One region of the Burkholderia pseudomultivorans genome, then DNA from elsewhere that is predicted to be linked to it. Evidence: riboswitches for the same ligand, from Rfam matches in the RefSeq annotation. Region 1 holds a riboswitch; each other region holds the start of a gene.

Region 1 (2,259 bases):
CCGCCGCCGCCCGCGAGCATCGCGGCGGGCAGCAGCATGCGCTGGTCGTTGCCGAACGCGAGCCGCAGCGCATGCGGCACGACGAGGCCGACGAAGCCGATCGTGCCGGCCGTCGTCACCGCGGCGGCGGCGGCCAGCGACGCGACGAGATAGATCCGCACGCGCAAGCGCGCGACCGGCACGCCGAGCGCAAGCGCGGTCGCATCGCCGCGCAGCAGCACGTTCAGTTGCGGCGCGGCCGGCAGCGCGACGCCGGCCGCCAGCAGCAGCGCGCCCCAGGCGAACCACGGCGCGCTTGCGCCGTTCAGGTCGCCGGTCAGCCAGAAGATGATGCCGCGCAGGCGCGCGTCGGGCGCGAGCGACAGCAGCAGCGTGACGAGCGCCCCCCACCCGGCCGCGATCACGACGCCGGTGAGCAGCAGCCGCGGCGACGCGTCGCGTGCGTCGCCGCGCCCCAGCTCGCGGCGCGCGAGCCCGAGCACGAGCGCGATCGACACGAGCGCGCCGGCGAACGCGGACGCGTCGACGAGCCACCATGCGCCGCCCGCGATCATCGCAACCAGCGCGAAGCCGGCCGCGCCGCCCGACACGCCGAGCACGTACGGTTCCGCGAGCGGATTGCGCAGCAGCACCTGCAGCAGCGCGCCGGCCAGCGCGAGCAGTGCGCCGCACGCAAAGCCCGCGAGCGCGCGCGGCAGGCGCAAGGTGCGCACGATGTCGGCGAACAGCGCGTCGTGGGCCGCCGCGCCGCCGCCGTGCGGCACGAGCGATGCAAGCGCCTGCCATGGCGACATCGGCACGCTGCCGATCGACAGCGACGCGACCAGCAAGAGCGCGACCACGGCCGCGAGCGCGGTCCAGATCGCCGTGGCGCGCGCGGCGTTCATGCGACGTGCGGCGCCGTGCGCGATGCGCGGCGGCGGCCGGCCGGGCGCGACAGCGGCATCGCGGCATCGCAGGGGATGGGCATAGGCAAGCTTGTAGTCCTTGTCGAACGGCGTGTCGGGATGCACGCCGGCGTAACCGCCGTCGCGCCGGCATGCACGGTGAAGTCGGCGATCGCGTCGGATCCGGATCCGTGCGCGGTCGCGCGGCAGGCATTGTGCGCAATATAGAGGAAAGCGTCCGGGTCGGGACGGCGGTCAGGTCGAGCCGGCACGGTGCGGCCCGACGCGAACGGCCGCACCGCGTGCGACCGATGCGCCGGCGCCGCTTCGAACAGGGCACGGCGCGCCGCAGCACGATCGGCGATCCAGCCGCGCCGATGCGCACGACGGCGGCAAGCGACAAGGCTGCGGCGCGCGCCCGGTGCCCGGCGCACGATTGGGGTCGGCATCGAAGAAAATCCCGTCAAGCACTGCGCATCCTGCCTCCCCGCAGGCCGCGCGTCATGAAGCCCGTGCGGGCTTCCCGCCCCGGCCGGTATCCGGGCTGGCGGCGGACCGGCTCGCCTTCCCGCGCGAAATCGCGCAGTGGCCCGCGCCGCATGCGAAACGCATGCCGGACGCGCCCGAGCCGGCCTGCGTCGAACGACGCGGCCGCTTACCGTTGCGGGGGCAGCGCAGGTTGGCGGCTTGCTGGCGAAAGCGCGCGCCCTGCTTCCCGTTTAACCGCGCGTGCCACGCGCGTGCACCGAGGCGGCGCCAGTTTAGGAGCGGGCCGCGCGAGCGTCAAGAAAGCCTCGCGCGACGTGCGCAATGTGCCGCGCAACACGCCGATTCGCGACAAGAAGCGGGGGTGTTACGACTGGAAACGTTACAGATGTCGGAATGCCCGGTATTCCGCGCTAAAATGCTGGGTCTTTAGAGGACGCAGCAGATGCTCAACGAACTCGAAACCCTTTCTCAAAATATTGGCCGACTGATTTCGCTGAACAAGCGCTACCACTCGGAACGGCTCGCGCTCGAGGAGCAGGTCGCGCAATTGCGCGCGGAAGCGGACACGGTCCGCGCGGAGCTCGCGCAACTGCGCGAGGAACGCAATGCGCTCGCAGCCGAGCGCGACACGCTGTCGGCGAAGATCGACGACGCCCAGGTCAAACTGAACGCGATCCTCGAGAAGCTGCCGCGCACCAAGAGCGCGGAACAATCCGACAACCAGCTCGACCTGCTGGATGCGCAGGCGCGCACCGATGGCGACGACGCGGCCAGCCACGGAGAACATGCATGAGCACCAAGCAGATCGAAGTCTCGATTCTCGGCCAGGCCTATCGTCTCGCCTGCTCGGCCGAGACCGAAGCAGCGCTGCTCGAGGCCGTCG
Region 2 (2,259 bases), 900 kb from region 1:
AATGCGCCGGAGCAACCGCGACGAGCGTGTGCGTCGCCGGACGCGGCAGCGCGCAATGGCGCTCGCAGCCGCTCAGGTGCGCATCGATCGGCCGGCCGACGCGGGCGGCCAGCGCGAGCGCGTCGCGTTTGGTATCGGCGCGCGCCTTCGCGCAGCCCGTGCTGCCGGTGCAGGCGACCAGCGTCGCCAGCGGATCGGACGGCGCGCACACGAGGCCGAGCGCGGCGAATTCGTCGAGCACGGCCGGCGCACGGGCCGCTGCGACGCCGTGGATGAACACGCCTTGCCATGGCGTCATCGACAGCGTGCCGTCGCCGTCGGCTTCGGCGCAGGCGGCGAGCCGTTCGAGTTGCGCCGCGTCGAGCCGTCCGAGCGCGAACTGCGCGCCGACGCTGCAGCGGCCTGCGTCGAGCGACGCGCGCGCGCCGAAGCGCAGCGCGGCGTCGGAGGGCGGGCGACGCCAGCCGGCCAGCGCCGGATCGGTGACCAGCGGGAACGGCAGGTAGCGCCGCGCGTGTTCGAGCAGCGCGGCTTCGTTGCTGGTCGCCAGCAGCGCGCGCATGCGCGTCACGTCGGCCGGCGCGAGATCGAGGAAGGCGAGCAGCAGCGCGCGCACGAGCGCGACGGTCTGCCCGGGCGACACGTCGATCGACGCGGGCGCGTCGCGCTGCGCGACGGGCGGGCATCCGGCGAGCCCGGCCGCGATGCGCACGTCGCCGTCCGCGCGACGCCACGCGGCGAGCCAGATATCGTGAGGATGATCGAGCGCCGCGACCGATTCGCCGCCGTCGAGCTGGATCGAGAACTTCGGCGACAGTTCGCCGCGACGCGGCTCGTTTGCGAGCATCCGCAACAGCGGTGCCGCGAGTGCGCGGCTGTCGAGCCATGCGGCCGGATCGTGTCCGGCGAGCGGGCTGAGCATCAGGTTGCGCGCGTCGTCGCTGGCGGCGAGCGCGGCCGCATCGTCGGCATCGACCTGCGGGCCGAGCCCGGCGTCGAGCAGCGCACGCGTCAGCGCGGCGGCCGCGCCGTCGCGAATGCCGCGCAGCTGCAGATTCGCGCGATTGGTCGCGTCGATCGCGCCGGAGCCGTACGCGCGCGCGGCGTCGGCGATCGCGCGCGCCTGTCGTGCGTGAAGCCGGCCGCCGGGCAGCTTGATCCGGCACAGTCCGCCGTCGGCGGCCGCGACCACGCGCACGAGCCCCGGACAGGCCGACGGGCGCACGACGGACGATGCGGAAACGGAAACGGGGGCGGAACTCAAGAGGCACCGGGACAGTGTCGCGCCGCGGCCAACGCATCGGTACACCCCGCCCGATGCCGGCTGGCACGCACGCACTTTCAGGCCGGCAGGTCTCCTGGCTGACAGGTCGGCGCCGGCTCCCGGCCTTCCCGGTGAAACCAGTGGCGTGAGGGGGGAACGGCTCGCTGTCTACAGTTGCGGGGGCAGCCACAGCAGCGCGATGCGCCCTGTGTTCCCTCTTCGGCCCCGAAGGGCACCGGCGAACGAACGCGCGTAGCATACCCGATTTCGCGGGCGGCTCGCGACCGGAAAACCGTGCGGCGGACGTGGACGGCGGCGGCATCGTGGCGAAGCCGTCGTCGGTTGGACGGCGATGCCGGCCGCGCGCGCGTCGCCGATATTTCGTCAGCCGAATCGGCCGCGCACCGACTCGTCCGCATGCGCAGGCGACGCCCGCCCGGCAAGTGAAACGCGGAGTGGAACACGGTACTATCCCGTTTTTCGCGATGCGGACCGGTACGCGGTCGGCAACAGGACGAACGATGGGGAAGGGTGCATGACGGCATGGCTGACGGTGGTGGGCATCGGCGACGACGGCTTCGCGGGGCTCGGCCGCGCCGCACGCCGCGCGCTGCTCGACGCGACGCTCGTCGTCGGCGCGAAGCGGCATCTCGACATGCTGCCGTCGCGGCTCCCGGCCGCGCGTGAAGCGTGGCCGTCGCCGTTCGAGCTGTCGGGCGTGCTCGCGCGCCGCGGCACGCCCGTTTGCGTGCTTGCAAGCGGCGACCCGATGCTGTTCGGCGTCGGCGCGACGCTGGCGCGCCAGCTTGGCGCCGACGAATGGCGCGTGCTGCCCGCGCCGTCGTCGCTGTCGCTCGCGGCCGCGCGCCTCGGCTGGGCGTTGCAGGAGGTCGGCGCGGTGTCGCTGGTCGGCCGTCCGCTCGCGACGCTGGCGCGCCACCTGCTGCCGGGGCGGCGCCTGTTCGTGCTGAGCGCCGACGGCCGCACGCCGGCCG
Region 3 (2,259 bases), 920 kb from region 1:
GAAGGGCGACGAACCGGCGGCGCGGCGGCCTGTGAAATGGCGTGACATGGCGGAATGAAGAGACCCGTATCGGGCCGGTGAAACGCGCACACCATCCGTCCCCCGCGGATAGGGCGTTCGGCGAGCGTCGGGCTCACCCCTTGCGTCGGCCGGTATCCGGGCTGGCCGCTTGCCAGGCCGCAGCCTTCCCGTCCGGCTGGCGGACAGTGGCATCGTGGGCGGCATGGGCGCGGGCGTTGCAGGACGCGTCGCGCGGGCGGCGTACCGTTGCGGGGACAGCACAGGCCGGGCGGATGTCCGCCTCCTGTTTCCCGTTTAACTGCATGCGCGGAATGCGCATGCGAGCACCGAACGCGGCGCATACGATAGCACAGGCGCTGCGGCCGGCGGATTCGCCGGAGCGTCGACCACAGGCGGGCGGCGAGCGTGCAGGCCGCACGCCGTGCGTTTCGATCGGCGACAAGGAAGGTGCGCCATCCGCGCTCCATCGCGATCCTGCCCGCGCGCCGTTGGCCCGCCTTGACGCTCCCCGCCGCGACGCCTACACTCGCACGCGTTTTGGTGCTCGCGCGTGCCGCTCCGGCGCGCGCAGTTAAACGGGAAACAGGGAGCCTGCCTGCGCCGCAGTCGAGCCAACCTGTGCTGCCCCCGCAACGGTAAGCGAACGCGTCGCGCGTCAGCGCGATGCAGCGCCGCTTCGCCGCATGCCGCGTGCATGCGGACGACCGCCACTGGATGCCGCGCGCATCCGGGAAGGCGAAGCGGCGTGTTCGTCAGCCCGGATACCGGCCTAAACGAAGGGGTTCAGCGCCGCGGGGAGGCGGCGCATCGTCCACGGCCGCAGCATGCCCGACGCCCGAGCGTTTCCCGATTCCGCCGCCAGGCTGCCATCCGCGCGACCGCGCCTGGCCCCGCGGCGAACGGCAGGCGTTGCGGGCGGCGCTGCCGGCGGCCGTGTTGGCATTCACGTGTCGACCGTTCGCAAGGAAGCGTCATGCCCGACTCATGTTTTCGCCCGCATCGGCGCGCCCGTCGCAGCGCGCCGGCGCCTGCGCGCGGGCGGCCGGCGCCGCGCACCGAGCCCCCGCACGTGAAGCGCCCGTTCCCCGCGAGCCCGCCCCGGCCGGCCGCACCTCGTCCCGTCGCGCGCCGCGCCGCAGCCGGCGCGACGACGCCGGCCTGACTCCACCGATTCACTCGACACTGGACCTACCATGACCATGCGCAAGCTGCCCGTCACGATCGTCACGGGCTTTCTCGGCAGCGGCAAGACCACGCTGATGCGCCACATCCTGCAACACGCCGAAGGCCGCCGCATCGCGGTGATCGTCAACGAATTCGGCGAGCTCGGCATCGACGGCGAAATCCTGCGGGGCTGCGGAATCGGCTGCGACGATGCGCAGGACGAAGCGTCGGGCCAGCTCTACGAGCTCGCGAACGGCTGCCTGTGCTGCACCGTGCAGGAGGAGTTCTATCCGGTGATGGAAGCGCTCGTCGAGCGGCGCGCGGACATCGATCACGTACTGATCGAGACGTCGGGCCTCGCGCTGCCGAAGCCGCTCGTGCAGGCGTTCAACTGGCCGACGATCCGCAACAGCTTCACGGTCGACGCGGTGGTTACCGTCGTCGACGGGCCGGCCGCCGCGAGCGGCCAGTTCGCGGAAAACCCGCAGGCCGTCGACGCGCAGCGCCGCGCCGACCCGAACCTCGACCACGAATCGCCGCTGCACGAACTGTTCGCCGATCAGTTGTCGTCCGCGGATCTCGTGATCGTGAACAAGGCCGATCTGGTCGATGCCGCGCAGTTCGAGCAGATCGAAACCGCAATTCGCGACGAAATCCCGCCGCAGGTGAAGATCGTGCGCGCGACGCGCGGCGAACTCGATCTGGCGATGCTGCTCGGGCTCGAATCGGCGTCGGAGGACACGATTCATCTGCGCCACGATCATCACGGCTCGGCCGACGACGGGGACCATGACCACCATCACGACGACTTCGACTCGGTCGTCGTGAGCGGCGACGCCGGCTCGCGCGACGCGACGATCGCCGCGCTGCAGCAGCTCGTCGAAACGCATACGATCTATCGCGCAAAGGGGTTCGCCGCGCTGCCCGATGCGCCGATGCGACTCGTGATCCAGGGTGTCGGCCGTCGTTTCGACAGCTATTTCGACCGTCGCTGGCAGGACGGCGAAACGCGCGCGAGCCGCTTCGTGCTGATCGGCGAGGACCTCGACGCGGCCGAACTGCAGCGCGCGTTCG

What was found. A riboswitch is a leader RNA that binds a small molecule or an ion and turns the genes downstream of it on or off. The one in region 1 is predicted to bind cobalamin.
Region 2: another riboswitch for cobalamin. It lies ahead of cobG (precorrin-3B synthase); the one in region 1 lies ahead of WS57_RS37425 (hypothetical protein).
Region 3: another riboswitch for cobalamin. It lies ahead of cobW (cobalamin biosynthesis protein CobW); the one in region 1 lies ahead of WS57_RS37425 (hypothetical protein).

What each region holds. Positions count from the first base shown of each region.
Region 1 covers NZ_CP013378.1:4,063,949-4,066,207, forward strand. The annotation lists gene WS57_RS31075 (FecCD family ABC transporter permease) at 1-887, opposite strand, end outside; gene WS57_RS37425 (hypothetical protein) at 884-1,336, opposite strand; cobalamin riboswitch at 1,400-1,652, opposite strand; gene WS57_RS31080 (hypothetical protein) at 1,819-2,169, shown strand; gene WS57_RS31085 (cell division protein ZapA) at 2,166-2,259, shown strand, end outside.
Region 2 covers NZ_CP013378.1:3,166,516-3,168,774, forward strand. The annotation lists gene cobG (precorrin-3B synthase) at 1-1,264, opposite strand, end outside; cobalamin riboswitch at 1,331-1,519, opposite strand; gene WS57_RS26900 (bifunctional cobalt-precorrin-7 (C(5))-methyltransferase/cobalt-precorrin-6B (C(15))-methyltransferase) at 1,800-2,259, shown strand, end outside.
Region 3 covers NZ_CP013378.1:3,148,000-3,150,258, forward strand. The annotation lists cobalamin riboswitch at 130-367, opposite strand; cobalamin riboswitch at 543-809, shown strand; gene cobW (cobalamin biosynthesis protein CobW) at 1,215-2,259, shown strand, end outside.